4 regions of the Chryseobacterium sp. T20 genome follow, and region 1 is predicted to be linked to each of the others. Evidence: riboswitches for the same ligand, from Rfam matches in the RefSeq annotation. Region 1 holds a riboswitch; each other region holds the start of a gene.

Region 1 (7,983 bases):
TCTATGGTAATCACGTCAGCATCCATATCGGCAATGTTTTCAATAATATCATTGAACTCAGAATAACACATATGCGTATGGATTTGGGTAGCATCTTCTACTCCACTTGCTGAAATTCTGAACGCTTCCACAGCCCATTTCAGATAATTCTGCCAGTCTGTTTTTCTTAACGGAAGTCCTTCTCTGATCGCAGGTTCATCAATCTGAATAATTCTGATCCCTGCTTTTTCCAGATCCACCACTTCATCACGAATCGCCAAAGCAATCTGCTTACACGTTTCTGAACGAGGCTGATCATCACGGACAAAAGACCACTGTAAAATCGTAACCGGACCTGTCAACATTCCTTTTACCCATTTTTCAGTCTGAGACTGTGCATATTCAGACCAATACACGGTCATCGGAGTTGGTCGGGAAACATCACCAAAGATCACAGGAGGTTTCACACAACGGCTTCCGTAGCTTTGTACCCAACCGTTTTTAGTGAATACAAATCCTTCCAGCTGTTCTCCGAAGTATTCCACCATGTCGTTACGTTCAAATTCTCCGTGAACCAGTACATCGATTCCGATGTCTTCCTGCCAGCGAATTGTTCTCTGCGTTTCTTCTTTCAATAAGGCATCATATTGCTCTGCAGTAAGCTCTCCTTTTTTAAATTTAGCTCTCCAGCTTCTTACTTCTGTGGTTTGCGGGAATGATCCTATGGTTGTAGTTGGAAATAAAGGAAGCTGCAATACTTCCTGCTGTTCTTCTTTACGGATCTTGAAGGTATTTATTCTTTGAGCATCTTTTTCAGTAACTGCATTCGCTCTTTGTTTTACCTGATCATTATGAATAAGAGAAGAAGTTCTTCTGCTTTCAATTGCTTTTTTATTTTCTTCGAATGCTTCAAGAATTTGTCCATTTTCCGTTCCGGATGCCAGCTCTTTAAGTGTTACGACTTCTTTTACTTTTTGTTTTGCAAAAGCCAACCAGTTTTTAATTTCAGGATTAAGATTGGTTTCAAAATCAAGGTCACAAGGAGAATGAAGCAATGAGCATGATGGTGCAATCAGAATTCTTTCAGATCCTAATTTCTCAACCGCTTTTCTGATGAATGACAATGATTTTTCATAATCATTTTTCCAGATATTTCTACCGTCAATTACCCCCAATGAAAGGCTTAAACTATCCGGAATAACATTCAGAATCTCATCAAGTTGTTCAGGATTCCTCACCAGATCAACATGCAATGTATTTACAGGAAGGGAAACAGCAAGTGATGCATTATCTTTTAATCCGTCAAAATATGTAGCTACAATAAATTTCAGTTTCGGGAAACGTTTTCTGATTTCAGCATATACGGAAAGATAAATTTCTTTGGCTTTATCTGTTAAATCCAAGGCCAGGAAAGGTTCATCAAACTGAATCCATTCTGCTCCCTGATCCTGAAGTTTAGTTAAAATCTCTGTATAAACAGGAAGAAGATTTCCCGCCAGCTCCAATTTATCGAAGCCTTCTTCTTTTTCTTTTCCTAATAACAGATAAGAAACCAACCCGATAATCACCGGTTTTGCATTAATTCCAGCTTGTTTTGCTCCGGCAAATTCATTGAAAATCTTATCTGAGCTCAGTTTAAACTGTTGATTTTTATAAAATTCCGGAACGATATAGTGATAGTTGGTATCGAACCATTTGGTCATTTCCATGGCAGTGATATCCAATCCGTCTTTCTGATATCCTCTTGCCATCGCAAAATAAAGATCCAACTCAGTATTGTTCTTTTTAAGCACCACTTCATGATAACGCGTTGGAATTGCTCCTACTACAAGGCTCATATCCAAAACCTGATCATAGTATGAAAAATCATTACATGGGATAAGGTCTATCCCTGCTTCTTTCTGGATATTCCAGTTTTGGTTACAGATCGTTCTTCCGGTATTCAGAAGTTCTTCCAAAAGGATTTTACCTGACCAATACTGTTCACAGGCTTTTTTAAGTTCTCTTTTGCTACCAATACGCGGATAGCCAAGGATGTGAGTTTGCATTTTTTTAAACTTTTTAATTAAACTTATTGGGAAAGTTCTTTAAAAGGCTTCGTAATGTTTTATCGGAAGAAGTTTCAGGAAAGTCATGACATAACAGACAGCGTAATTTCCTTAAAAAAAGAAAATACTCAAATCCGATATATCATCTGTATGACCCCAAAGCTTCAGACCGCGAAAGCATTGTCAATTCAGTAAAGGCAAGTCTCCTGACTTGTAACAGTTTCCGTCATCCTTCCCGCTTTTGGCAGTGGATCTACAAGGACAGAAACCTTTGGTGTGTTACTTACAGTTGCGCGACAGCTCGTGATTTGCACACGATTCCCTATTAATCTACCTTAAGTAAAACCTTTCCTGTTTGATGAAGTATCTGTAAAGAACTGTACTTTTACTCTTGACCATGGTCATCAGTAAAAGTTTTTAATTTTGTGTAAAATTAACAATACAGAATAAAAATACAATTAACATTAAATAATTAAGCAAATTAAACTTTTAAAAATAAAAATCAAAGCATATAATTCTGTACATTTGACTGTTTTAATCATTTAAAAGAATAATATTCTGTGGAACAACTCGATGATAAGGATTTACAGCTGCTCAGGCTGCTCCAGAAAAATGCTAAACTGACCGTTAAGGAACTTGCAAAAGAAGTAAACCTTTCTACCTCACCTGTTTTTGAAAGGGTAAAAAGACTGGAACAGGATGGTTTTGTTAAAAGATATGCAGCGGTTCTTGATGCTGAAAAACTGAACCGTGGATTTACAGTTTTCTGCCAGATCAAGCTCAAAATTCATGACAGATCCGTAGGTCATGATTTTGTAAAAGAGATTTTAGAAATTGAAGAAGTTGCCGAATGCTACAATATTTCCGGAGATTTTGATTTCCTTTTAAAAGTTCAGGTAAGAGATATGAAACACTATCAGGATTTTGTATTCAATAAGCTGGGATCTGTAGATTCCATAGGGAGCACCCACAGTACGTTTGTGATGGCTGAAGTGAAAAATAACCATGGGCTGACTATTTAATGGAATAAAACCGGAGAACCCATTTATTCTTCAATCCACTTTCTGAAAGCAGATGTATTGCTCTGGCTTGTGATAAGATGATCTTTCTGCCCTTTTATCTGAACGGAAAGTGTATTTTTATTGTATCGCTCTATTCTTTCAATATGATTTTTCTGAACAAGTTCACTCCGGTTGATCCTGAAAAAATCTGAAGAATTAAGCTGAATTTCGATTTCCTTTAATGTAGATTCATTCAAGAGATGCTTTTTTCCTGCTTTATCAAAGGCAAAAACAACTCCTTCTTCTGCTCCAAAGAAAGAGATCTCTTCCGTATTGATAAAATAAAGTCCCTGATGTGAACTGACCGTGAATCTTTTCTTATAGTTTTTCTGCGTATGGTTATTGCCCAGCATTTCCTGAAGTTTTGCCAAAACATTTTGCGGTTCTGAATGAGTTTTTCCTAATAAAAGAAATTTATCCCATGCTTTTTGGAAACGGTTCTGTGAAAAAGGTTTTAGTAAATATTCAATCCCATTGCTTTCAAAGGCATTCATCCAGAACTGATCATATGCTGTGGTAAAAATAACCGGACATGAAATATTCACCTGGTCATAGATTTCAAAGGCATTTCCATCCAATAGTTCAATATCGGAAAAGATCAGATCAACAGATGAGTTTTTTAAGAAAGCAATAGCCTGTTCTACGGTATCAATTTCCGCAACAATTTCAATAGGAGTTTCAAGTTCGCTGATGAAACGCTTTAATTTGTTTCTTGCAGGAATTTCGTCTTCGATGATTACAATTTTTATCATATTTTATGCTGGAATTATAGGAATGGTAACTGAAAATTGAGTTTCTGTTTTTAAAATATCTACCTGCTGATCAGTTGATAAAACGTATTGCTCTTTGAGATTATTCAGTGCCCTTCCTGAAGTTTTTTTACGGTTTCTTTTAGGGATTACATTATTCGAAACGGTTATTGTCTTGTCTATTTTTATTGTGATCCGGACAGGTTTATCAACAGTACCAAGGTTATGCTGAACCGCATTTTCAAGTAACAATTGTAATGAAAGCGGGATAATATAACCTAATGATTTAACAGAATTGATTGTTAATGAATAAGCATTTCCGTATTTGTATTGTATCAGGTTAAAATATTTCTGTGCAAAGGCCAGTTCTTCTTCCACAGACACTATTTTTTTATCGGAAACATCTAAAACATAACGGTATATTTCTGCAAATTCATTCAGAAAATCCGAGGCCTTATGTTTATCTTCTTCTATTAGCTGATCCAGAATATTGAGATTATTGAATAAAAAATGAGGATTAAGCTGGGTTTTCAGTTGATTAATTTTACTTTCAGACAGAGCATGATCATACACAGCCAGTTGTTTCTGATATTCAGCATTCTTTTTGTAATAACGGTAAGCCAGAAAAAAACTTCCATAGATAAAACCTCCGATCAAATCTGAAAAAGTAGAAAGAATAACAACCTCCTGATTAAAATTTTTCTCAATTTTTCCAAAAATAAGAGCAATCACAAAGCCTATTATTTTCATCACCAACAAGTAAGTCAACAATGAAAAACTGAATATTTTCAAGACTTCTGCAATACTGAACGTTGATGATTTCTGCCAGTTTTTAATAAAAAAATCGATTACATAAAACAAAATACACGCAGTGATGAGGGTAACAACCGCTGCTTCAGGTGTGAAAATATACCAATCCAGTGTTCTTCTTATACCAATACGGGTATGAATAGACTGTACGTAGGCAAACAAAAGGATAAACAGCAGGAAATATCTGTTTTGATTAATCTTTTTTAAAATGGTTTTCATCGGTTTTATGAAGGATCACTTTTTTACAAAAATAGCCCTATATTTTTACAGGGCTGTTTTTTACAATATTATTTTTTCTTTTCAGGAAATGATGCGGTAACGTTTCCGTTATCATCTAAAAAATCCAGTTTGGCTTCATTATTTTTATCTACACAGAATCTGGCTCTTGGCTTTCCTTTGCTGTCAAATAAAAACAGTCCGTTATGTTCATCTTTGGTTTTCCCAAGCATCATTCTTGGTGCTCCTCCGACAAGTCCCTGCTGTTCATATTCTTTATATTTTTTCTGTGCAGCTTCAGGATCTTTCATCTGATCCAGCTCCGCAAAGATTTCCCCTGTTTTGATTTGTGATTCTTTTGAAGGACGGTCATTAAAATAAAGCCCGCTGGACACTACTCTTTTGTCTCCTTTTTTATAATCCTGGGTCAAAAGCTGCATGACCTGATCACCATCATATTGATCGTAAGTTAGGGATAATCCAGAACTGTGCCCGTTTTGATTTTTCTGTCCGTCATAAATAAAACCTCCACATTCAATCCCTTCTTCATTAAAAAAGAGCATACCGGAACGTTTCTTTCTTGTTTTATTGGTAGGCCTACTGTTTATTTTTTCTTCTCCTGTAGGAAATTTTCCAACATTGGTAATAACCATCTTTACCGTACCGTCTTTTTCGACGATATTGATTCTTTCCACATCTATTTCAGTAAATTTCTGATTTCCGGATGTCTTAAAGGCTGAAGCGGTTAAAAATACAATTCCAATGACTGCTGTAAAGGCAAATGTTCTTAAAAAAATGAGTTCTCTGTTCATACTGTTATCTTGTTAATTGTTTTTGTTTTGACAGGTCAAAGCTATGATAACCCTGTCTGCCATTCAATCAGAAAACAATGAACTAAGGAAATAAAGAAATAAATGAAGGACTTTCACCATTGAGTATTTTTGTATTCTTCTTCTTTCGTACTTGATCCTGTAAATAAAAACACCCATCAAAAAATGACGGGTGTGATATAATGGTAATTTTCAGCAATTAATTGGCTGCCGGATCAATAAGCGTTGGTGTTAAACCTAATGATTTCAAGAGATTTTTACTGTCAAAAAACAATATTGCATAATGCTTACCTTTTTTAAAAATCAGTTTTGACCCACCTGGAAATTCACTGCCAGCTCCTAATTTTTGTGTTTTAGCATTGTATTTGGTGAACCTGGTTTTACTATCCTGCAATGTACTTTTATTCAGGACAAGGCCAAAAGGAAGCCCTTCCACCACTAAAAATTTATTGTCTGAAGTTGTGAAAAACATCTCATTGACAGCGTTATCTTTTCCAAGACCACAATAAAGCTCCAGCCCTGTTTTCATTGGCCATTTTGCATATTTTTCTTCATTGGCATCTTCATAAAAAACAGTTTTTACATTCAGTGCTTTTGATATTTTATCGGGTGTCTGTGGGAAGATAAATTCTGAATTTTTATCCAATAAAGAATTCAAAGCGGCTGTTTTTTGTGAAAATGCCGTTACACTTAATGCCAGAAAAAAGAGGGTTACAATGAAATGGAATGGTTTCGTCTGCATGAGAATATTTTAAAATTTTAATGATTTGATGATTAAAGGTATTAAAATTACACAATTTGTCTGATATAATTCTACGTGATTCCCGATTCTACTTCTTTTGCTGCAAATTGAACACCGTACCAGCAGGATCAGTAATCCAGTGCATGTTGTCAGGAAGTTCTTCAATTTCGTCACAGGTTTCCACACCATTTGACCGCAAGTATTCTGTTGCTGTTTCTACGTTAGGGACGGTGAGTTGTAACCAGGTTTCGGAATGCGTATAATTGTCGACACAATCCAGCCAAATAATATTATTTCCGAATTTTACTTCGTGAGTTCTGGAAACCGTAGGATTATTAATTGGCCTTTCTTCTACTTCTAATTTTAAAATTTCTCTGTAGAAGGCAACTGTTTTTTCATATTTATTTTTGGGAATTTTTATAGCGATATTAATTCCTGCTTCAAATTTTGGATTCATCCTCAAGCTATTTTAAAAAATTATTCAGATAGTTCAGAATCATTGCCGTCTGCATCATCAGACTTACGTGAGTTTGTCCCGGAGCAATAGCCAATTGAGATTTCGGCATAGCTCCCATGTCTGCAAAAACATCACCGCCTAATAGTTTATAGGTTTTTGAGAGTTCTGTTTTGTCCAGTCCATCATTATCACCAGCTATGATTAAAACCGGTACCGGAATTTTAGAAATATTACTATCGCCAAGATCAAAAGGTTGTCCGGCAGAAGCCATCATCTGCTCCAGAAATGGAGTCCATTTTGTTTTATCTGGTGCGACAGCATTATAGGCAGTATGCATAGGACTGTTTGTAAAGAGGTCGGGTTTCATTCCTTCCAATGCTTTATTGACTTCGGGCAGCCAGCCGTTAGTTTTATATGTTGACGAAATAATAACCAGTTTGTTCAGCCTTTCCGGACTTTGTATCGCTAATTGATAAGCCACTTCCCCACCAAAGCTGTATCCTGCAACATCAGCTTTATCAATTTTCAGATAATCCATAACCTTTGTAACATCACTGGCCAAAGTAGCGTGTGATAATTTCCTTTCCGAAAACGGAGTATGTCCATGTCCCTGTAATTCAAGTGCTATTACTTTTCTGTTTTTAGACAGTTCCGGGATCAGCTCGCCCCAATTCAGGTCAATCGTCATAAAGGCGCCATGTAACAGTACAATAGGCTTTCCTTTACCATAGACTTCATAATACACTTTGATTCCGTTGGCAGGCGCATAGCCGCTTTCAGAAGGTTTTATTTTCTGTCCATATACCTTAGATATCGTAAGAACAATAATTAAAACCAACAGTGCAGAGAATTTGAATAAATTTTTCATAATAGTATCAGATTTGGTGGATTAAACTTTTAATCAAAATTACCAAGTCAATCTGAAAACGGACTTGTCACAGGGCAAGATTTTATTGAGATGAAATGAATTTTAAAAAACTGAATCTCAAAACCTTTCCTATTAAATTATTTTACACAATTCCACAAAACAGATACAAAACATTATATAATTAATCAATTAAAAATAAATATTTTCACGATAATTCTACAAT
Region 2 (7,983 bases), on a different contig from region 1:
TCTTCCTGTTCTTCGATTTTTTCAGGGCTTCCGATTTGTGCGATTACCTTTTCTACATCGGTATCGTTGATCACTTCACGTTTTCCTAAAGAATCTTTGAAAATCTCCACCATTCTTATTTCTATGTCATGCATTACTTCATCAGCCTCAGAAGCATCCAGAGAGCTTCTCAGTGCATTCAGGTAATCGCTGAGCTTTATATATGCGTGTTCTTCTATGGTAAAAGAAAAACCTGCGAGTCCTATTGAGAGTGTCTTGTTCATAGCTTTGTTTTTTAATTTTGTTGGGTGATTTGGTTTACTGAGGCTGTCAGTTCATTCCATGTATTGAGTAGTTCATCCAGGAAAAGTTTTCCTTTTTCTGTGATCTGATAATATTTTCTGGGCGGTCCTCCTGTAGATTCTTCCCATCTGTAAGAGAGAAACTCTCCGTTTTTAAGTCTTGTAAGAAGAGGGTAGAGGGTTCCTTCCACTACATCCAGTTTTCCTTTTTTCAGTTCGTCAATAAGATCAGAAACATACATTTCACGGTTATTGATGAGACTTAGAATACAGAATTCCAGAATTCCTTTTCGCATTTGCGCTTTGGTATTTTCGGTATTCATCTTTGATAAGTTTTGTTAATTAGTTATATTTTTAGAAAAATGCCCCTAGCTAGTTGAGCCTATTCTAATTTTACATTACAAAGATATGTAAATAAAATGGTATTATGCAATACAAAGTAGTGAAATTTTTAAAATAAATTGTTTAAAATATTGAAAATCAGTTAAATAAATTTTATATTGAATTTTAAGTAAAATGAATTTTTGAAGAAAATGGCTCAAAAATCTTTAATTTTTAAATAGAATTGATAGAAAAAAAATGATCTTTTATTAATTATTACCCATTACTGATTTCTCATATCATAGCCCCGATAGCAGTGGTTACCCCACAGCAGCCATGGCTTTGGGGCAGGAGCGAGGAGTATGAGCGGATAGCGGGAGACAGCTTCATATCTATGAATACACTTTTATTGAAAGGGAATTCTGATAGATAATGAGACCGGGATTTTGAGATCGCTATTATGATTCGTATTTTTGTTAGAAATAAAAAAACACCTAAATCATTTACTATTACCATGAATATTTTGAATAAGTACAAGCACTTATCGGCATTTCTTTTATTGGGTCCCTTATGTTTCGGACAGTATCAGTTTGAGGTTAAAAATGTATCAAAAAGTTATGATGCTGTCATCCAGATAGAAGATTGTTACGACGACAGATGTGGAGGAAAGGGAACGGTGGAGTTGTTTGATCATAAAAACAGCAAGGTACAGACTTTTGTCTCAGAGGATCTGGTTTTATATACAGAACAGGGTCAAAAGCCGATCCAGGGGAAATTGATTCCGCTTTCAAAGGATCAACGTGCTGTGATCATAGATGACTTTAATTTCGATGGAACGGAAGATGTTGCCATAAGGAACGGAAATATGGGAAATTATAGCGGGGCATCTTATGACGTATATGTCTTCAATAAAACAAGAATGGGGTTTGTAAAAAGCGAGGAACTTACAGAGCTGGGTTCAAACGGTCTGGATATTTTTGATGTCGATGCCCAACGTAAACGTCTTATTTCCTATGGTAAATCCGGTTGCTGTGATATTTTTACAACAGAATATGCCGTCATTCCGAATAAAGGACTTGACAAAGTTTTTGAAAAAGAAGAGGATATGAGTGTTGAAGGCTCTGTAAAAGTGATCACTAAAGAAAAGATAAATAATAAATGGATTACCAAAACCAAGGTATATCCGTCAGATCAATATAACAGAAATAAGAAGTAAGATGAAAATTCAGAAAGAGATTGATTTTATTCTGGCAGTAGATGCACTTAAAAATGTACAGCGAAGAAACTATAATGCAGATGATTCCCGAAGAGAGAATACGGCGGAACATTCATGGCAGATTATTATTCTGGCTCAGATCCTTTATCCTTATGCTAAAAACCGTGCGGATATTGATCTATTGAGAGTGATAAGAATGCTTTCTATTCATGATCTTGTGGAGATTGAAGCCGGAGATACTTTCATTTTTGATGAAAAGGCAATGGTAGGAAAGTTTGAAAGAGAGAAAGCTTCTGCTCAGAAAATCTTTGGAATTCTGGATGAACCTTTGCGTTCAGAATTTTTTAATTTATGGCTGGAGTTTGAAGATGAGAAAACTCCAGATGCTATTTTTGCGTGTGGAATCGACAGAATAATGCCGTTTATCTTAAATTCTCATACTTCCGGAAAGAGCTGGACTGAAGCTGGAGTGACAGAAAGACAAATCCGAAATATGCTTGAAAACGCGATCAGCAGAGCATCGGATGAAATGGGAGAGGCGTTTGAGCTTTTATTGAGTAAAAGTCTGGAAACAGAAAAAGTGCTGAAATAATTAAAAAAGAAAGACACTGCCCGGTTATTGAGCAGTGTCTTTTTATAGATCATCTGAAATATTTTAAGAGGCTAGTAATAAGTAATTATCAGGATTTAATAAAATTCCCTTTTTAGAATAAAACCCAGCCATACTGTTCGGTATATAAAATCCCAGTACAAAATTCTTATAAGAAGTATCCAGACTGAATTTCACTTCTTTCCCGTCTTTAGACCAAACCGGATTTTTAACGATAATGATTGTATTGCGGGTTTCTTTTCCATCAATGTATTCATATAATTTGAGCTGAAGAGTCTTTGTTTTTTTCATAGGCTCTGTGAATTGTACCACGATATTATTGAGATCAGTTTTCTCAAAGTCTTTGTTATTGGAGTTTACAACGGAAGGTTGGGAAATTTTGTTTTCTATTTTCTTCGCCCACTTTAATAATGGAACATATAATTTTTCCAGGTTCTTTTCTTTTTTATAAAGTTCTATAAGCTTCTCGGAAAATAAATTCTGAGCAATAAAACCACGTCGGATATTCACTTTATGATAGATTGCTGAAAGGCTGTCTGTTTTTTCTTCTGGAAATTTTTCTTTGACGAATAAATCGTAAACAGCCCATGTCATATATTCATTGAATGAATTGATTCCCTGGTATCCGGATTTTTTATCCCAGTTTATCAGATTGAAGTTTTCTGCTATTTCCTTTGAATATTGATCTGAAATAGGATTTACATATCCATGATCGATTTCGGAAAATACAGTGTGATTATCAAGAATCCTTCTGGCAATATTATTTTTTAAATTTCCAAGAATCAGATCTTTTCCGATATCAGGAAAGTCAACGGTTAATGAGCTGTTGATTTCTCTGTGGCAATTTTGTCCGCCAACTAAAGGAGAAATGGCGATAACATAGGATTTAGTATTTTTATTTTTAGGTTGTCCGGCAATTTTATCCAGGAATGCGTAGGTATCATTGATGTAATAATACTCTTTGTAATTGGCAATTAAGGTATTATAAAACTGCTGATGATTTTTATAAAAGGCTCTGTAATTTGATTTCTTCACAAAATCATTGATAAGCTCCAGATTTTCATCTACTTCTTTAGGACCAAAGGAATTGAAAGGAAAATCTCTTTTAAGTAAACCTTTTTCATCAAAAGAAAATGCATAGAAATCAGTTCGGAAGCCTAAGAATTTTTTCCAGTCTTTTCTTGAATAATTTACTTTTTTTAGTAAAGGATGATCTTTTACGGGCTCAAAATACGTGATGATTTCATCATAATAAGGTGGGATTTTCTGAACGTCATAAGGATCTGTTCTGCCATATTCAGTGAGAGCCAGAATAATATTTCCCAATTCGTAACTTTCTGAAAGTTCAATTTTAACGTCTTTTTGTGCTCTTAATGAAATGGAAAGAATAAGGGTAATGATTAAAATAATCTTTTTCATGAAATATCGGTTCTTCTATAGTTTTTAGTGACAGCAATGTAAAAATAATTTTTTTGCCATGCTAAAAGTAAATAAAAAAACAAATGAATTCCAATCATTCTTTGGTTGAGATATATTATGTTGTGTTGAATGGAAAAGCTTCGGGCGGCCAAAGGCCGCCCGAAGCTTTATTATTTATAGTATCTGAATTGGTTTCTTGAATTCGTCAATCGCTACAAAAGTAAAATCACCGATAATTGCTTTTTCTCTTTCATAGGAATACATCTGCTCGGTGTAAATTTCAACATTTACTTTCATACTGGTTTTTCCCACGTATGAAACTTTCCCGATCAGCTCAACGATGGTTCCGGCAGGAATAGGTTTTTTGAAATCAATCTTGTCACTGCTTACCGTTACCACTCTTTTTCTGGCAAAACGGGTTGCTGTGATAAAAGCTACCTCATCCATCAGCTGCATCGCTGTACCTCCAAAAAGGGTATCATAGTGATTGGTTGTGTTAGGGAAAACCGCTTTAAAGATTCTGGTTTCGGATGCTTCAATTCTTTCTTCTGTAGTCATATATCATTATTAATTAAAGCGATATGAAATGATATTAAAACAACAGAATAATGACAGGAACTTATAGAATTCCTGAAACAATCCATCAGATCAATACAACTTCAAATCGCGAAAGTTACATGTTTAAGAAAAAGGCAGGTCTCCTGACTTGTAGCATCATTTATCTCCTTCCCATGCCTCGCACAGTGGATCTTTGATAAAGATTTCAGCTACTTACAGTTGCGCGACAGTCCGTGATTTTCACACGGTTCCCTTTTAATCTGCAGTGATGCAGAACCAATTTCTGTGATGAATAAGTGTAAAACTTTTTCGGGTGCAAAAATAATGAATTTATTCCGGATTATGATAAATAATCTGGCTGATTACTCTTCCTTTCTTGATCGTCCAAAGAGTAGTGTATCTGTTTTCTCCTGAACCGTTTATCATATAAAGGAAAATATTATCGTTGTCGAGGGAAGTAACTCCAATGTTCTCAAAATCCATGGTAGGCTGGAACATATTTTTAATAGCTTCTCTTACAAAGACAGAGCCTCTTCCGGGTTGCTGTACTCTGATCGATTTGATTTCAGTCATTCCTTCGGGAAGATCATTTCCGATTCCCCATGGTTTTACTTTATCGATGGTAAGAATTTTTCCTTCTGCATCTTTTTCCTTTTTACGGTATCCTGCATTGGAAGGATAAATATCAATCACCACTTTGCTTCTTTGAGCAGTAGGAATCTTAGGATCGGAATTGTCGGTGAAAATAAGGGATCTTCCGTTTTTAGATTTAGAAGGAGTGTAGGCAGGAAGCTGGTCCACATAAGCAATACGTCCTTTATTCACCATTCCTTCTTTATCAAGAGTTTCATAACGTACAAAAGGCTTATCGTCATCCTGTTTCTCAGGATATTTGATCCAGATCCATTCTGTTTCTCCGGGAGCCGGTTTTACATAAACAAATACATCTCCTTTACGCATACGGATCTTGTCAACAATTTTTCGGTAATCGTCTTTATGTACACGTACATTGGCATATCCTTCTTCAGCTTTTACAACTCCAAAAGGAACTTTAGTCTGCCCTTTTACAAAAGCAATAGATAAAATACTGAAAGCGGATAAATAGAATGCTTTATTTATGAAAGTCATCATGAAAATTTTTTGATCCCTCAAATATATAAATTAAATGCTTTTCGGAAGATAATTATACCGTTGCAGTTCTTTTAAATCTTGTATTTGTTTCAGATAGCCTTCACGCAGAAGATATATACGGTCTGAAATATCGAGAACTTCCTGATAATTATGATCAGAAATAATGAATCCCTTATTCGCAGACTGTTCAATGATTGCTGCTTTCAATGCTGCAGAAATTTTAGGAGAAAGACTATGGAAGGGTTCATCCAGTAAAACAAAATCCGCTTCGGAATAAATAATCATTAAAGCTTCAATGACTCTCTGCTCACCTCTGGAAAGATTTTTAGGTTTCTCTGACAAAAAAGGACGGATCAGGTCTGAAGTTAATAGAAGATCTGTATTTTTCTTATTGCAAAAAAGAGGAATTAAGCTTTTAACGGTATTGTATTTCGGCAAGAAAATATCCTGTGGAAGGTAAGCAATTATGTTTTTTCTATCGGAAATGCTTTTCAGAACTTTGTCATTGTATCTTATAAACTGGGTATCACTACTGACGGTTCCAAAAATAATTTTTAATAATGTTGATTTTCCAACACCATTTCTGCCTAGTATTCCAATAATCTGTCCGGTTTCACATCCTAAATAAATATCCTGCAGGATATTATTATCGTTAAAAGACTTGGTGATGCTGTCAATATGAAGCTTACTCATAAAATTCCTGTTATTATTTTGACAATCACACAGACTGATACCGTGAATCCCCAAAGGAAACTTCTGGAAAATCCTAAATTGGCATAAAAGTAATATTCGTTTTTAAACCGGAGTTCATAGATAAAATAATGAAGGACAGGAGAAATCAAAAGAAAACTCAATCCGAAATTCTCAATACTGAAGGAGGATAAACAAGAAGCTAATAAAGAAAATATCAAGGTTGGAATTATTATTTTTTTATAAAAAATCCAGAGAGTAGAAATACTTTTGAACATATATTAAAAGCATGAAGTTTCTGTGTGTTTTACACTTTATTCTCAAATATATTAAAAAATACAATGCTATATGAAGAAAGTCTAAGCTATATTTGAAAAAATACCCTATTTTTCAAGGAAATTTTAAAACTAATAAACATGACCAAAAAACTACTTTTTGTATTCTCTTTTATATTGGGAATTTCAAGCCTTCAGGCAACCCACAAAATAGAAGAAGAACCCCAATCTTTATTGTATTGTGATACCAATGCTCCAACAGGAATTCAGATGTCGAATATAACGCTTACCACGGGAACAGTTACCTGGACTGCAGATCCCAATACACCCAATAACAGGATCAGATATAGAATACCAGGAACTACTACATGGATGGCTGCTGATGTTGCCCCAGGACAAAATTCTTTCACAATTACAGGTTTGCAGCCTTGTACAACGTATGAAGTACAGGTAGTGAAAGTATGTATGACACAGGGATTATGGTCTAATCCTATATTTTTTACCACTACCATTAATTATTGTGCAAGTGCTTCTACAGATATCACGATGATGCATATTTCCAATGTGACCGTAAATTCTACAGGAGTTACCTCTCCAATGGTAAGCGATTCCGGACCTTCCAATTATACAGATTACAGAAGTGATCTGAGTCGTAGAGTTAAATTTTTTATAGGAAGTACAGGAAATAAACTTTCAGTAACCAATACGTGGACGGGAACTCCAGGCACAACAACAGTAACGGCATGGATAGATCTTAATGCCAACGGAATTTTTGAATCGAGCGAAAGAGTAATGATCGCCAATAATGTCACTCAGGCTGCTCCGGCAGTGTCTGTGTTTACGATTCCAAGTTTGGCAGCAGTGACACTATGCGGTGTTACCATGAGAGTTATTTCCAGTCAAACAATGCCTGTGGATGCTTGTAGTACATTTACCTATGGGGAAGTTGAAGATTATGGAGTAGATTTGATCAATCTCACCCTTGGAGTGGAAGAATCAGGAAAGTCTGTAAAACCTGAAATTTATCCTAACCCTGCCTCTGATGTCTTAAATATTTCAGGAATTTCAGAAGCAGCAGATTATGAAATTTACAATGCTGTAGGACAAAAAATTGATGAAGGGAAAGTTTCAGATCATAAAGTAGATCTTCATCATCTATCAAAAGGAGTTTATTTTATTCAGCTGAAAGATAAAGAAAAAGTAAACCAGTTAAAATTCATTAAGAAGTAAAAATAAAAAAAGAGAGAGTACCTTTAGGTGCTCTCTCTTTGTATTTGCGTTAATTTAATTTCTTATTTATTAAATTCTCTCAAGTTCATCCGCATCAATCGTAGTCTTGAAAGTTCCGTAATTGACAATCACTTTGTTTCTGGAAATTTTTTCAATGGTTCCCACACTGGTACTTCCGGTAATACGAACACGCTGCCCGATTTTCATCCACACAGCACGGTCGGTTTTACGTTTCTCTTCCAGTTTTTCATT
Region 3 (7,983 bases), on a different contig from region 1:
TAGTTCCAACAGGAAATAATTTACTTACTTTCAAACCTGCCTCATTAAGAGTTTGATTGTGATTTCTTATAAAGCCTCCGTCATTTGGAAGATCTCCAATTTGAATAAAAGGTATTTTACCGTTGAAAAATTTGGGATCATTCCTCGGTCTGGCAGAAAACCGGCCACGTTCACAAATTACATATTCTCCAATTAATTTCTCTTCCCATGTACTTGGAATCGAAAAATGAGAATCATCTAAACTAATATTTTCACTAGAAGAACCTAAATATCCATTTTTTTCTCTCCAATTCTTAGTATGAAGACCACTAAATGCCTCCATTAGAAAAGATTGCTTTAAATTAGCTGCAATTTCAAGCTGTTTGTTAAGTTCAGCTTTAATTCTTTGGATATCACTTTCTAAAACTTTAATCTTATCTATAAGTCTTCGTTGATATTCCTTTTCTGGAATATTTATTTTCAATTTAAATAATTGGCTTGGCTGTATACGTTTAGATCCTATACCCTTTGCTAGAATCTCCAATTTTACATATAGGTTATTCTGAATAAAAAAATAAAAAATCCATTCAGGAAGACATTTATCTAAAACATCGAATGCAGGAAGATCTCCACTTGACTCATAGCCATCCAATTCGTTTGGAATTATTCCAAAAGCTCCTTTATGCAAATTTTGCTTTCCATAAATAAACTGACCAGCTTTGCGGACAAAATATTTTGTTGCCCCCTCCTTCTCCTTTAGTTCCGGCCGTTTTTCGACTCCTCCTAAGTTTAATTTTACTCGAATTCTTTTCTGAGGATTCGCTACTTTAACTTCAAGCTTCGATTCTACTAAAATCTCTTCAAGATTATAAACCGTCCCTTTAATCATTAAATTCCAATTTTAATAGATTTAGAAGTTCTTCACTCTTTTTAAAAGATTTCTCCAGTCTTGTTCTCAATTCATCACTGGAAACATATTCCTTTTCTTCGAAGTAAGGACTTGAGATATCAAGATCATAGCCCCTCTTAATAATATCATCTATCATTACTTTCCAAGAATTATCACTTTCAATTCTGTTGTTCCACCATTTCATTTCTGCTTCAAAATCCTCAATTACAATTGGTTTGGACTTAGAATAACTACTTTGTCCTTCTGGAAATTGATGCTCATAATACCAAATCTCCTTTGTAGGGCTTCCTTTTTGAAAAAACAAAAGATTAGTTTTTACACTAGTATAGGGGCTAAATACACCCTTAGGTAGTCTTACGATAGTATGCAAGTTACACTCTGTCAATAACTTTTCTTTTAATCTAGTCCTTACACCTTCTCCAAACAAGAAATTATCTGGCAGAATAATAGCTGCTGAGCCGCCTTCTTTTAATAATTCAATTATTAGTAATACAAAAAGATCAGCTGTTTCTTTGGTTCTAAATTCAATCGGAAAATTCTTTTCAGTACCATCTTCCTCTAATCCGCCAAATGGAGGGTTAGACAAAATCTTATCAACATGATCCTCCTCTCGCCACTCGTCGAAACTTTTTGCTAAATAATTACCTCTAAATATTTGAGGTGCTTCAATGCCATGAAGAATTAAGTTAGTTGTACATAGAAGATGAGGTAGGGGCTTTTTCTCAACTCCTAAAATAGTTCTTTGAATAATTTTATAGTCAATATCTGCTACATTCTTTTTCAAATTCTCTATTGTACAGGTTAAAAATCCACCGGTTCCACATGCCGGATCCAAAACCTTTTCATTATACTGAGGATCCAACATATCCACCATGAATTGAGTCAAGGCTCTAGGAGTATAGAACTCTCCTGAAGTACCTGCATTCTGTAACTCTTTAAGGATTGTTTCATAAATCTCATTAAATATATGAGCATCATTAGCGGAAGAAAAGTCGATTTTGTCTATTTCAGTTGCTACTTGCTTTAGCAATAAGCCATTCCTCATGAAGTTATATGTATCTCCAAAAACTGATCTTATGATCTGCGCTTGTTCATCATTTTGTTTTAGATTTTTTAAAGTGGGAAACAAGTCATCATTGACAAAGTTTATTAACTCGTCTGCAGAAAAATTATCATTATTAACCCAATTAGTCCATTTATATTTTAAAGGCAGTGGACTATTGTAATCAATATGCTTTTTTAACCAATATCTTTCTTTATCAGAAAAAATTTTTAAAAACAACATCCATACAAGCTGAGAAATACGCTGTGCGTCCCCATCAACTCCGCTATCCCTTCGCATCAAATCGCGAATTGTTTTTATAATACTATTTACATTTGACATTACGCAAATTTAATACTTTTTAATATTCTTCAAATGAAAAAAAACCATAGAGCATTCTTTTCATGTATAGGCCCAAAACTATTTTAGAGTACCACTTTACTGATTAAATTAATAATCAAACATACTTAGGTAGGAAATTTCAAACAATATATTTTTATCTAATATTGGATCATTATATTAAGTAAGAAGCTCAAGCTCACACTTTTTTCCCACTACTAATCACAGATAATTTCCTATCGCTAATACAATATCAAGACTATTTGACTTACTCTGATACTTAAATATAGATTAAATTGATGTATATGACAACTTAGTTTTTCTTTTGACTTCCGCATATTTAAAAGCTCTATTGCCCCCTTGTACGCTAACAATTTAAAAAATAAGCTCGGATATAGCTCCTTTTTATCCATAAATTATCCCATTATGATTAATCTAAGGAAATAAAACAGGTTGCAAATAGCTACAATTATTAAATTCGTATATTTGACCTTGAAAATTTATGGTCGTTCTTTGAGGTCGTTATAGAATAGTTATCTCTGTGATTTTGTCAATATAATTTAATGGCAAATTCGTGGCAGCAAATTAAAAACACCTTTAAAAATTAGGTTTAAAGTTATTTGAAAGAGGTGGTTCGAATCCCTCTCTTTCCACCGAGACATAAAAAACTCAGTTTGGAGCGCATAAAGGTAGAGTGTGGCAGAATCGTGGCAAAGCGATTAGACAACAGTCGGAAAACAGCGCTAACAGGGTTAAAAACAAAATAAGTTAGTTTCCCTTCCTTTCATGTGAAAAAAATGAAATTATAAAACTTATAATTGACGTCAACATTATGATTAAAATATATAAAAACACATTCCTTTTTATAAACTAAATTGGAGTTGATTTATTATCAACCCCAATATAAAAAAAACCTATTTTGCCGTTATAAAAAGTCCGAAAACTTAATAAAAATCAATATGGCAATAGGATTCGAACTTGAATTATTAATTATAAAATACTGAAAACCAATATTTTTAAAAACAAACCCTCTAAAATTCTCTAATAAAAGTTCGAAAAATCTCTCCCATGAACATATCTCAAAAGGATTCGAATTGTTCAAACAATTATTCAAAACACTCATAATCAAATATTTAATCTCAAAATCCAATTCAAATCTTCTACTAGACGGTTCAATGATAATCCTTCCAAGTTCACATAAAGACTTACTATTTTTAGTAAGTCTTTTTTGTTTTTATTCATTACTTAAAAAATCATTGATAAAGCAGACCGGATAGAGCATCCCGATTTCAATCGGGACGGTCAAAGGTTCGAATCCTTTCGCGCTCAAAAAAACCTCACAATTTTTATTGTGAGGTTTTTTGTTGTCTACAGACTTCACCTGCCAAAAATAAAATCTTCTACAGAGAAGTTATTAATACAAGATTAATGATCTTCAAAGTATTGCCCAAACCATAGATCAAAACTTTCTTTATATTGAGCCTGAGCATTTTGAATCAACACATCAGGTTCTTCAATCTGGCTTACACCGTAATCTCCTTTCATCCACCTCAAATATTCATTTAAATCCGGACTCTCTTCATAATCCTCTTCCTCTCTATAAAAATAAGCTTCATCAAAGTCTACTGAAATCTCAGTGTCAAAAGTGAGCAAATGTAAAAGCTGTATACTATTTTCAGCGACAATATGAACTCCACCTTCATCTCCAAAAACCACAACAGGCATTTTATTCAAAGGCTGATCCGTTCCATTATTCCAGATGGCATAGAATGAACCGGAACCATTAGCCTGAGCAAAAGGCAACATGCTATTCAAAAAATTTTCGTCATCACTCCAGCTTTTCAATCCGGACTTATCGTCGATTAACACACCAAAACCCTGCGAATAATTTTCAAACGAGGAAATAGTATTCTGGAAGTAAATCAGTTTTTCAAGCTCTACAGGAACTTCCCTCAAACCCAGGTTTTGTTTAAATTCTGCAATGTCTACCATGATCAATTATATATGATTAATAAAATTCATAAAATGAAAGAAGAACGGTAAATTTATTAACTATCTTTAATTTTTCGGTTATCTTTTATATTAATTTAACAACATAAACAATCCGTTTTTCTTCTAAAACACACCTTACAACTCAAGCATTTCCAATAGATTACAGTAAAAAAGCTATTGATTACATAAAATATCTTTTTCGTTATTATAAAATACTTATATTTACCACCAAGGAGTTCTTAAAACCTTCTTTATCAACCGAAACTGGTTACACTTAGCTGTGTATTAAAAGGGAATCGTGTGTAAATCACGAACTGTCGCGCAACTGTAAGTAACAAACAAAAAGTTTTTATCAATTGATATCCACTGTATATTTTTCATATGGGAAGGATGATAAAAACCGTTACAAGTCAGGAGACCTGCCTATTTCGTATTGACGATGCTTTCGCGATTTGAAGCTTACAGTCAGGTATGATACGATATGGATATAGTGTGATAAAACAGTTTATCAATCTATGTTATTTTTTTGAGATAGATATGAGTGTACATTGGGTACTTCTCATGATTCTGTGGCTCATTCGTATCCCCTTTCCGTAATTTTTCTTTCTTCATAAAGCACCGCGAAGTTTACTGAGAACTTTTTATAGGATTTAATCAATGTAAAAAGTAATGGTGTACCAAAGCAATCTTAATTATTCGTGGAGTCGTAACAGGTTTATTTTACAGACCTGTACAAGCAGATTTTCTCAAAGTTCTCACCGGCTGCAGGATAGTAAGATTTCTCAACTTATTCCCCATCTTTTCTTTTTTACTCAAAAGCTGTGTCTTTACAGATTCCTGGCTTCTTCACTGATAAACAAATTTCAACTCAACAATACATATTAAAATGATCAAAAATGAAAACTGGAAATCCCCCGGCCTAAAATTCCGGGAGGCAATGGAAAAAGAAAATCCCCTCCAGATTGTGGGAGCCATCAATGCCAATCATGCATTATTGGCACAGCAGGCAGGTTTTAATGCAATCTATCTTTCAGGAGGAGGTGTTGCTGCAGGATCTTTAGGAATTCCTGATTTAGGGATTACTACCCTGGATGATGTACTCATAGATGTTCAGCGTATTACTAATATTTGTGATTTACCTCTTTTGGTAGATATCGACACAGGATTTGGACCTTCTGCCTTTAATGTTGCCCGAACGATAAAATCATTAATCAAAGCTGGTGCAGCAGCCATTCATATTGAGGATCAGGTAGGTGCAAAACGTTGCGGACACCGCCCTGGAAAGGAAATCGTAAGCAAAGAGGAAATGGTAGACAGACTTAAAGCAGCTGCAGATGCCCGTACCGATGAAAATTTTGTGATTGGAGCCCGAACAGATGCTTTTGCAAATGAAGGACTGGAAAAAACATTAGAAAGAGCCATTGCGTATAAAGAAGCTGGTGCAGATTTCATTTTTGCCGAAGCGGTACCCGATTTAAGCTTTTATCAAAAATTTGTTGATGCTGCCGGAATCCCTGTATTGGCGAATATCACTGAGTTTGGGATGATCAAAATGTACACTGTTGAAGAACTGAAAAACGCAGGTATAGGACTTATCCTCTACCCTCTTTCTGCCTTCAGAGCAGCCAATAAAGCAGCGCAGAATGTATACCAGCATATCCGTCAGGATGGAACACAAGCTCATGTACTGGACACAATGCAGACCAGAGAAGAGCTCTACCAGAGCATCGGCTACTATGATTATGAACAAAAATTAGATAACCTTTTTAAACAAAATACTCATGTCAACGAATAGCGAACCAACATTTAAACCTAAAAAAAGTGTAGCTCTTTCCGGAGTAACAGCAGGCAATACCGCTCTCTGCAGTGTAGGAAAAAGTGGAAATGACCTTCATTATAGAGGTTATGATATTTTGGATCTTGCAGAAAGAGCACAATTTGAAGAAGTAGCCTATCTTCTGATTTATGGTCAGCTGCCAACCGAAGCTCAACTCAAAAACTATAAAGCAAAATTAAAATCACTGAGAGGACTTCCCCACTCTGTAAGAAATATCTTAAAAAGTATTCCGGCGGCAGCGCATCCCATGGACGTGATGCGTTCAATGGTTTCAGCGATTGGAAGTATTCAACCTGAAAAAGATGACCACAATGTGGCTGGAGCAAGAGATATTGCCGACAAATTACTAGCCTCATTCAGTTCAGGTCTTTTATACTGGTATCACTATACGCACAACGGCAAAGAGATCAATGTAGAGACTGATGATGATACTATTGGCGGACATTTTCTTCACCTTCTACATGGTAAAAAAGCACCAGATTCCTGGGTAAAAGCAATGGAAATATCTCTTAATCTGTATGCCGAACATGAGTTTAATGCATCTACATTCACGGCCCGTGTGATTGCCGGAACCTCATCTGACTTTTATTCTTGTATTACAGGAGCTATCGGTGCTTTGAGAGGTCCAAAACACGGAGGAGCCAATGAAGTGGCTTTCGAAATCCAAAGTCGCTACAATTCTCCTGATGAAGCAGAAGAAGATATCAGAAAACGTATTGCCAATAAGGAAGTAATTATTGGATTCGGACATCCTGTTTATACCATATCGGATCCAAGAAACGTAGTCATAAAAAAAGTAGCCAAAGAACTTTCTGAAGAAGCCGGAGACATGCTGTTGTATAATATTGCCGAAAGACTGGAAACTGTGATGTGGGAAGAAAAGAAAATGTTCCCTAATCTGGACTGGTTCTCTGCGGTATCTTATCATCTGATGGGAGTTCCCACATTGATGTTCACTCCGTTATTCGTTATCTCCAGAGTCACAGGATGGAGTGCCCACATTATCGAACAAAGACAGGATGGAAAAATTATCCGCCCAAGTGCCAATTATACAGGCCCTGAAAATAAAGACTTTGTCAACATCGAAAACAGAAAATAAAAAATCAATTCATAATTAAACTAAAAAATAAAGATGTCATCACACATTTCAAACGAAAGACCACAACCGGATCAGGTATTAACAGATATTGCAGATTATGTATTAAGCTATGAAATCAAAAACGATTTAGCCTGGAAAACAGCACACTACTGTTTATTAGACACGATCGGATGCGGATTGGAAGCACTGACTTATCCTGCATGCACCAAACTTTTAGGACCTATCGTAAAAGGTACTGTTGTTCCGAATGGAGCTAAAGTTCCTGGTACACAGTTTCAGCTGGATCCGGTACAGGCTGCTTTCAACATTGGAGCAATTATCCGATGGCTGGATTTCAATGATACCTGGTTAGCCGCTGAATGGGGACATCCTTCAGATAACCTGGGCGGAATTTTAGCAACCGCTGACTGGCTTTCAAGAACAAATATTGCAGAAGGAAAAGCTCCGCTGAAAATGAAGCAGGTTCTGGAAGCAATGATTATGGCTCACGAAATACAGGGCGTAATTGCATTAGAAAACTCATTTAACAAAGTAGGTTTAGACCATGTTTTATTGGTGAAACTAGCCTCTACAGCCGTTGTAGGAAAACTGATCGGTTTAACGCGTGATGAGCTGATCAATGCCGTTTCTCTAGCATTTGTTGATGGACAGTCTTTAAGAACATACCGTCACGCGCCTAATACAGGAAGCCGCAAATCATGGGCTGCAGGAGATGCCACTTCAAGAGCTGTACGTCTGGCATTAATTGCGCAGACAGGCGAAATGGGTTATCCATCCGTACTAAC
Region 4 (7,983 bases), on a different contig from region 1:
TTCTTTGTAAAGTCCTTCGTTCAGGATAATATCTCCGGTGTTTTTAGAAAGATCCTCAGCTTTTAGTAAAAGGTTTATTGCAGCTTGATTTTCATGTCTTTGTTTGTGTATTTCAGCAATTCCTTTCAAAGCGAATGCTTCCAGACTTTTCGCATAATTCTTCCGGGCATAGTTGATAGACTGTAGGAAAGCCTCCTGCGCTTTATCAATTTGATTGAGATTAAGATAACAGTACCCAATATTGTAATACACCACACTCATATTAGAATAAGTGGTTTTTTTTATGGGAACCTTTTCATAATTTCGTATAGAAATCAGGAATTTTTCCAAAGCAATTTCTGAATTAGACTGACTTTTATATACCATTCCTCTTATTGCGTAGCTTGCGGCCGTTTCAATATATTTCTCGGGATTTTTTTCAGGAATTTTTGCAATATACTGTTCTGCCTCATTCAGTGTTTCTAAGCATTTGTTGAAAAGTTCCATTTGCTGATATTGGATCGCAACGGAGATGAGAACGCCTGCCTGGCTTCTGGGATCATTGGTTTTCTGAGACAGTTCTTTTGCTTTTAGAATATATTGTAAAGATTCTTCAAAATTTCTTTTGGCAATATTGGCCGTTGAAAGCAGCATATAAAGATTAATGGAAGTTTTGATATCATGAGATCTTTTTAATAATTGTTCTCCGATTTTGATCGTGTTATCCGGATTGTCATAAATTTCAAGCTTCGCTTTTTTTATTAAGACACTGTCAGGTGTCTTTTGTGCTTTCATAAAATTACAAAAGGTAGCCAGCAACAGGATTATTTTTACAATTGATTTCATAAGGCTTTTGTTTTACTGATTTCCTGAATATAGGCATTGGGAGACATTCCCGTAACTGATTTAAAAACAGTAGTGAATGCACTGTGTGATGAGAATCCTGAATATTCTGCCAGATAACTTACTTTATAATTAAGAAAAGTAGAATCAGTTCTTAGCAACTGTACAATATGGTTGATTCTAAGTTTGTTAATGTATCCGTTGAAGTTTTTTTCCTTATTATTAATAATTTCCGAAAGGTATTTTGTATTGATTTCCATTTGAGAGGAAAGCAGAGACAGAGACATGTTTTTATTCAAAAACCGGTTGGATTTTTCAAATTCCTCCAACTTTTGGAGAATTTCATCTTCTTTTTCCCTGGATATTTTTGTTGTGCCCGAATCTTTTGCCGCTGGAGTTGTTTTGTTTAAAATGATGGGTTGAGATTTTTGGCTGATCTGTTTTTCAAAGAAATCAAACTGTTTTTTTAAGTCTTTATTTTTACTTCTTATGAGTAAAAAATAAGTAAGCAAGCCCAAAATGATCAAAGATAAAATCAGGATTAAAGACCAGGAAGATCTTAGAAGCAGATGTTTCTGAAATTCAATATTTTTATTTTGATTGGTTTCCACAAGCTTCACAAGATATCGTATTCCTTCTTTTGAACTGGAATCTGTTTTTGTTTTTAAATCATTGTAAAGTTTATTGTACTGATGGTATTTTACATCATTATGTAGCGCGTAATAATTACGGGAAAGTGATTCGTAGATTTTAATTTTTAAATTATTAAAAGGAAGATTTTCTATCAATTGAAGCCCTGCTTCCAGTTTTTTTATAGCCATTGTATAATCCTGTTTCAGAAAATAATACTGGGAGAGGTTTTCATAGGCCAGTCCTAAGAGAAAAGGCTGGTTTTTCTGATGTTCAAGATCTGCAATGATGCTGCCTATAAGGGTTTTATATTCATATTGTTGATTTGTTTTCAGGAGATAAGAAGATCTGAAAATTCTGTTTTCAATTTTTAAAATTCTATTCTCTTCATTATAATCGCCGAGGTATTGATTACTCTGATCAAGATTTTTTAGAGCCTCAGGATAGTTTCTGTTAATTCCTGAGTTCAATGCCTGAAGTTGATACAGTTTTGCAGTAGTGATTCTTAATGCCGGATTATTGCTTTTAAGAAGCTTCTGGTCAGACAAGAGATGGGAAATAATTCTTTTCGATTGATTGTACAAACCCAGATTCTGATACTGATCTGCAAGATTATAATCACTGAAGACCTGCATAAAATAAGAAAGATCGTTTTTCTGATCAGGCTCTTCTTTTTGAGCGAAAATATTGACAGATTGTACATATTCCCCCTTCATGGCAAAAGCTTGTGAAATAATATTTTGAAGTACAATTTTGTGTTCCGCATTTTGATCACTCACAAGAATTCCCTGGGTATAGCTGATGCATTCGTCAGAATTCTGATAAAGCTTCAGAAATGCCTTATCGGCTAGAATAGTAAAGTCCGGACCGGACTGCCCTTTAGTGGTAAGGGAGCAGAAAATGAAAATAAACAGTAAAGTCTGAAATAATTTTTGTCTTGGTAATTTGTTTTTTGTGTTTTTTTGAATAGTTCTGGTAAAATCCATATTCAAAATATTGTTTTGTATCTGTTTGGTTATTAGTTTTTTAAAAATTAAGTTCTTTTAAAATTCACGAATTATGAAAGCCAATTTCTTTTGATGAGGTAAATATTGTATTAATATTGTTTTCACCAATTCGAAACGCTAAATATAATAAAATATGAAAAATTTTTACAGAGTATCAATGAAAATATTGACGGCTTGTCTTTTTCTGAAATTTGGTTTTGCAGAAGCTCAGCTTACTGTAATAGGTTTGGGAAATTATAATGTAGGAGCAGTCTCGGACAATGGAGTTGTAAGCATGCATACAAGTGCAGGAGGAATATATAAATGGAATGCAGCGGGAGGTCTTGTACAGATTGGTGCTATATCAAACGGTTATCCGGCAGCGGGTAGAACTGTTGTTTCGAATGATGGAACCAAAATTTCGTCCTCGATAACAAATGCAGCAACGGGATTTAATGAAATATCTACTTATGATGTAGCGAGTTCCACCTGGGTAAACAGAGGCGGGCTTGTTCCTACAGGATGGGATGGCAGTGTAAGTTCAACCTGGGGCATGACGACCAATGGAAGTACGATCGTAGGTTTAGGGTTTCTTACTGCAGCTAATGCACATGCTGTGAAATGGGATGCGGTAAGCGGAATGGTAGATTTGGGAAGTATGGTTCCCGGACGAAGCTCCAGAGCCAATGCAATCAATGCGGCAGGAACAGTAATTGTAGGTTGGCAGGATGAACCAACAGGAACAAGAAGTGGGGCAAAATGGCAGGATGGAGTAGAAAGTTTTATTACAGATAATAATGGGAACAATGTAGGAGAAGCAGGAGGAATTTCTGCAGATGGAAATACAATCATAGGCTCAGCAAATCCTAATCCTTATGTCTGGAATGCGGTAAGTGGGCTTACTTATATAACACATCCGAATGCTTCTTTCAGCTTCAAAGGAGGAGCAACAGGAATTTCTGCTGATGGAAAAAAAGTAATTGGGTATTACAGAGCATTTGGAGCACCTCCTATGTCAGGGGAAGGCTTTATCTGGACTTCTTCTAGCGGAAGAGTTAATCTGAATGATTATGCGGTATCATTGGGAATTGCAACGAATGGAGTAACCATGGGGCTTCCTTTGGCCATTTCACAAGACGGAAAGAAAATTGCAGGAACGGGGACGAATGCTTCAGGGCAGATGATCGCTTTTTATCTGGATACTTCTCAATTTTTATCGGTGAATGATGCCGTGAAAGAGAGAAACAGTATAGGAATCTATCCTAATCCTGTGACTGATATCCTATATTTTAAAGGAACAGGAAAAATAGAGAAAGCCGAAATTTATAATATGGTTGGCCAAAAGGTAAAATCATTTGATTCGGTAGAAGGGCAGATCGATGTTTCATCCCTGTCAAAAGGAGATTATATTTTACAATACTCTGTAAAAGGAGTAAAAAAGGAGGGATATAAGTTTATTAAAAAATAACATATATAAATAGTAAAGTAGTGGGATGAATGGCTGTTTTCAATATTGAAAGCGGCCGTTCTTTTTTGTGTATATAACAAAAGGATAGCATGTTTGCATTGAAAAGGCTGGTTTTTGGCGAATACATATAAAAAACTATCTTTGCAAAAATTTTGGTTTCCAGTATTTTGGAATGAAAAGGGAATCGGGTGTAACTCCCGGACTGTCCCCGCAACTGTAAATCGCAACTCAAGTTTCTGCAAAAAACCACTGTTTAATAACGGGAAGGAGCAGAATGCGAAAGTCAGGAGACCTGCCGGAATTATAATTAAAAAACATATTGCTTTCGGAGGAAAAGTAAAAAAGTATGGATATAAAAAGATCTTTAGTACTGCTTTTTTCATCTTATGGCTGTTTTCTTTTTGGACAAGAGAAGGCCATCGATACTGTTTATGTCTTCGACAATCAGATGAATAGGGTGAAGCTTTTTCATCCCGTAAAAATAATTTCGGCGGAAGATGCCGAGAAAAACTCCAGTAATCTTTCTGAACTTCTGAGATTTCAATCACAGGTTTTTATCAAAGAAAATGGCCGTGGTGCTGTTTCTTCACCTTCTTTCAGAGGAACTACCGCTCAGCAGACTGCATTTGTATGGAATGGAATTAATATCAATTCCAATTTTCTGGGACAGGGAGATATCAATAATATTGCATTGTTCGGCTATGATCAGATTGGTATAAAAGCAGGTGGTGGAAGTGTAGTGTATGGAAGTGGTGCCATTGGAGGAAGTATTCACCTGAATAATACGCTAGATTTTAATAAAGGCTTCCATGGCTCTTTATTTTCTGAAGTGGCTTCTTTTAATACCTATAATAACTTTATAAAAGGTTCTTACAGCAATGATAAGTTCAGCTTTAAAGCTTCCGGAAATTATTCTGTAAGCGAAAATGATTATAAAGTAAGCGATCTGAACTATATCAACAGAAACGGGAGTTATTACAATACAACATTTAATGTAGGAGCATCCTATAAAATTACAAACGATCATAAAATTTCGTGGCAGAGTCAGTTTTTTGATTCTTCACAACGCTTTCCTGTGTATGAAGAAACGGGAACAAAAACGAAATATAAAACTCAAAGTGTAAGAAGTCTTCTTTCCTGGGACTGGAACAAAACAAAGTTCAGTAATTCCCTTAAAGCAGCTTATACAGAAGAGAATTTTCAATTTTTTGGTTCGTTAAATCAGCCTAAATCAAGTGGAGGAACCGGGAAAAATTATATCTTTAAAAATGACTTCAATTATTTCCTGAATTCAAAGTGGAATTTTAATATCATCGGAGAGTTTCAGGTTAATAAAGGAGAAGGATATCAAAACGGAATATCCAGCGTCAGCAGAAATATTGGTTCTGTTTCAGGATTATTAAGATATTTTGCAACCAAAAACCTTCGTTTTGAGGGTGGATTCAAGAAAGATTTTGTGGAAGATGTGAAGTCTCCGTTGATGTACTCATTCTCAGGAAAATGGAATGCTGCAAAATGGTATGATGTAAGCTTTAATGTATCAAAAAATTTCAGATTTCCGTCCTTCAATGATATTTATTATGAACCGGGAGGAAATAAAGATCTGAGACCTGAAACCTCTACTCAGGTAGACATGACCAATGAGTTCAAAGTGGGAGATTTTAAACTGACTTTATCTCCATACTATATGAATGTGACCGATCTTATTGTCTGGCTTCCAACTGCTTTAGGTTACTGGCAGGCATACAATGTGAATAAATCTGAATCTTACGGGCTGGAATCTCAACTGTCTTTCAGTAAGCAGTTGGGAAATCATAAAATAAGAGCCAATGCAGGATATTATTATGCCAAATCTATTGATAAAGAGACGAAGATGCAGAGACCTTACGTCCCTATGCACAGAGGAACTGCCAATATAGATTATGAATATGGTTTCTTTAAACTTTTCGCACAGGGACAGCTTAATGGAGTTACGTATACTACAAGTGACGAAAAAAGATCAGATGCCATAGATCCTTATTTTCTTTTAAATATGGGTGTTTCTGCCACTTTAGCAAAAAAATATACCTTAGGGTTCAAAGTGAATAATCTAACCAATACATACTATAAAACTGTTTCTTTCTATCCTTTACCCAAAAGAAATTATAGTGTGTATGCGGCAATAAATTTTTAAAAATTAAAATTGAGTAAATATGAAAATAACTAAACTTTTAACTGTATTATTTGCAGTAGTGTTATTGTTTAACATTTCTTCATGTACAAATGGTTCTGACGAGATTGAAGTTTCTCCGATCACTTATCAGAACGGATATTTTATCTCTAATGAAGGAAATTATAACAGTCAGGGAGCTAAGGTAACCTTTGTAACAAGAGATTTAAGCCTGAAACAGGACGACGTGTATGGCTATAATAACAATGAGATCCTTGGAGATGTTCTTCAGACGATTGGCCTTAACGGGAATAAAGCTTATCTTGTAATCAACAACTCGAATAAAATTGTTGTAGTAGACCGTTATACATTCAAAAAGTTAGGAGTCATTACAGATCAGCTTGATAATCCAAGAGGAATTACTTTTGCTAACAATTTCATTTATGTATCCAATACAAACTTCGTTGCACATACTCAAAGTATAACAAAATATAAAGCTTCTGACTATTCATTTGTAAGCAAAATCAGCACAACTGAAGTTTCTGATAAAGCAGTAGAAGCAGGAGGAAATGTATTTGTACAGAATGCTTCATCAGGGTATGGAAATAAGATTACTTATATCAATACTTCTAACGATACTAAAACTGAAATTACTGTTCCAAATGGGCAGATAGGAAATACAATATCATATAAATCTAATGTTTATACTATTTCTTCAACAGCTACAGATTCTTATATCTATAAAATTTCAAGTACCGGAGCGCTTACACCAGTAATTACACTGACTGGAATTCCTAGTGCTACAAACCTTCAGATTGATAACGATAGGATCTACTTCAGCTCTGCAAATAAAGTGTATACAACAGGCTTAGCTACACCAACAGTTCCTGCTAGTCCATTGTTAACAGCTGCAGATGGTGGTCCTTACTTTACACTTTATGGATTTAATGTGATGGATGGAAAGATATTTGCATCTGATGTTAAGCAGTTCACACAAGATAGTGAAATGGTAGTATATTCAGCAGCGACAGGTAATAAGATCCTCACCTTTAAAACAGGAGGACTTGGTGCTAATGGAACATACCTGAATCCGTAATGCATTACAACATATAAAAAATAATTTTTTATTTTTTCATCATTTGTGTTTTTTTCCGGCCGGTTTCAAAGAAACCGGCCGGCTTTGTTTCCTTAGGGAAACAAAAAACCCGGCGGGATGGAACATCCCGCCGGGTTTATATTTTATATCAATTGAATTATAGGCTTAATCCCAGTTTTTCAGCTTCAGCAATCACAAATTTTGTTGCTTCTTCTTTTTCATTAGGAATTTCACCTTCAAGAATAGCTTCTTTCACCTTCTCTTTTAGAATTCCGATTTCACGGCCTGGCTTAAGGTTAAACATTACCATAATCTCTTCACCGGTAATTGGGGGTTGAAAGTTTCTTACCTGATCTTTTTCTTCCACTTCTTTGATCTTTACCGCTACATATTCAAAATTTCTTTTGAATTTCTCCTGCTTTTTAGAGTTTTTAGTGGTAATGTCTGCCTTGCAAAGCGTGAAAAGATCTTCAAGATTTTCTCCGGCATCAAATAAAAGTCTTCTTAATGCAGAATCTGAAGCATCATCTGTGATCAGTGCAATAGGTCTTGATGAAAGTTTCACCATCTTCTGAACATATTTCATATCACTTCCCAAAGGCAGTTTTAATCTTTGGAAAAGTGTTTTTACCATTTTTGAACCCAAAAATTCATGTCCGTGAAATGTCCATCCTGTTCCTTCTACAAACTTTTTTGTTGGAGCTTTTCCAATATCATGGAGCAGGGCAGACCAACGAAGCCAAAGATTATCGGTATTCACAGAAATATTATCTACCACTTCTAAGGTGTGGTAAAAGTTGTCCTTATGGGTTTGTCCTTCCACTTCTTCCAC

The links. A riboswitch is a leader RNA that binds a small molecule or an ion and turns the genes downstream of it on or off. The one in region 1 is predicted to bind cobalamin.
Region 2: another riboswitch for cobalamin. It lies ahead of ACMA47_RS07825 (acyl-CoA thioesterase); the one in region 1 lies ahead of metE (5-methyltetrahydropteroyltriglutamate--homocysteine S-methyltransferase).
Region 3: another riboswitch for cobalamin. It lies ahead of prpB (methylisocitrate lyase); the one in region 1 lies ahead of metE (5-methyltetrahydropteroyltriglutamate--homocysteine S-methyltransferase).
Region 4: another riboswitch for cobalamin. It lies ahead of ACMA47_RS07065 (TonB-dependent receptor plug domain-containing protein); the one in region 1 lies ahead of metE (5-methyltetrahydropteroyltriglutamate--homocysteine S-methyltransferase).

Annotation. Positions count from the first base shown of each region.
Region 1 covers NZ_JBLFDU010000001.1:485,758-493,740, forward strand. The annotation lists gene metE (5-methyltetrahydropteroyltriglutamate--homocysteine S-methyltransferase) at 1-2,027, opposite strand, end outside; cobalamin riboswitch at 2,206-2,392, opposite strand; gene ACMA47_RS02180 (Lrp/AsnC family transcriptional regulator) at 2,588-3,049, shown strand; gene ACMA47_RS02185 (LytR/AlgR family response regulator transcription factor) at 3,073-3,840, opposite strand; gene ACMA47_RS02190 (sensor histidine kinase) at 3,844-4,866, opposite strand; gene ACMA47_RS02195 (hypothetical protein) at 4,935-5,675, opposite strand; gene ACMA47_RS02200 (hypothetical protein) at 5,893-6,435, opposite strand; gene ACMA47_RS02205 (VOC family protein) at 6,524-6,892, opposite strand; gene ACMA47_RS02210 (alpha/beta fold hydrolase) at 6,900-7,760, opposite strand.
Region 2 covers NZ_JBLFDU010000002.1:552,788-560,770, forward strand. The annotation lists gene ACMA47_RS07800 (PspC domain-containing protein) at 1-263, opposite strand, end outside; gene ACMA47_RS07805 (PadR family transcriptional regulator) at 275-604, opposite strand; gene ACMA47_RS07810 (XAC2610-related protein) at 1,117-1,818, shown strand; gene ACMA47_RS07815 (HD domain-containing protein) at 1,820-2,410, shown strand; gene ACMA47_RS07820 (DUF4932 domain-containing protein) at 2,474-3,847, opposite strand; gene ACMA47_RS07825 (acyl-CoA thioesterase) at 4,022-4,405, opposite strand; cobalamin riboswitch at 4,521-4,701, opposite strand; gene ACMA47_RS07830 (hypothetical protein) at 4,736-5,536, opposite strand; gene ACMA47_RS07835 (ATP-binding cassette domain-containing protein) at 5,567-6,229, opposite strand; gene ACMA47_RS07840 (GEVED domain-containing protein) at 6,643-7,731, shown strand; gene ACMA47_RS07845 (endonuclease MutS2) at 7,801-7,983, opposite strand, start outside.
Region 3 covers NZ_JBLFDU010000017.1:12,181-20,163, reverse strand. The annotation lists gene ACMA47_RS23630 (restriction endonuclease subunit S) at 1-868, opposite strand, end outside; gene ACMA47_RS23625 (N-6 DNA methylase) at 861-2,273, opposite strand; gene ACMA47_RS23620 (hypothetical protein) at 3,696-4,262, opposite strand; cobalamin riboswitch at 4,511-4,704, shown strand; gene prpB (methylisocitrate lyase) at 5,149-6,057, shown strand; gene prpC (2-methylcitrate synthase) at 6,044-7,198, shown strand; gene ACMA47_RS23605 (bifunctional 2-methylcitrate dehydratase/aconitate hydratase) at 7,232-7,983, shown strand, end outside.
Region 4 covers NZ_JBLFDU010000002.1:376,694-384,676, forward strand. The annotation lists gene ACMA47_RS07050 (tetratricopeptide repeat protein) at 1-825, opposite strand, end outside; gene ACMA47_RS07055 (helix-turn-helix domain-containing protein) at 822-2,438, opposite strand; gene ACMA47_RS07060 (T9SS type A sorting domain-containing protein) at 2,593-3,906, shown strand; cobalamin riboswitch at 4,043-4,221, shown strand; gene ACMA47_RS07065 (TonB-dependent receptor plug domain-containing protein) at 4,253-6,079, shown strand; gene ACMA47_RS07070 (YncE family protein) at 6,099-7,151, shown strand; gene ACMA47_RS07075 (CCA tRNA nucleotidyltransferase) at 7,309-7,983, opposite strand, start outside.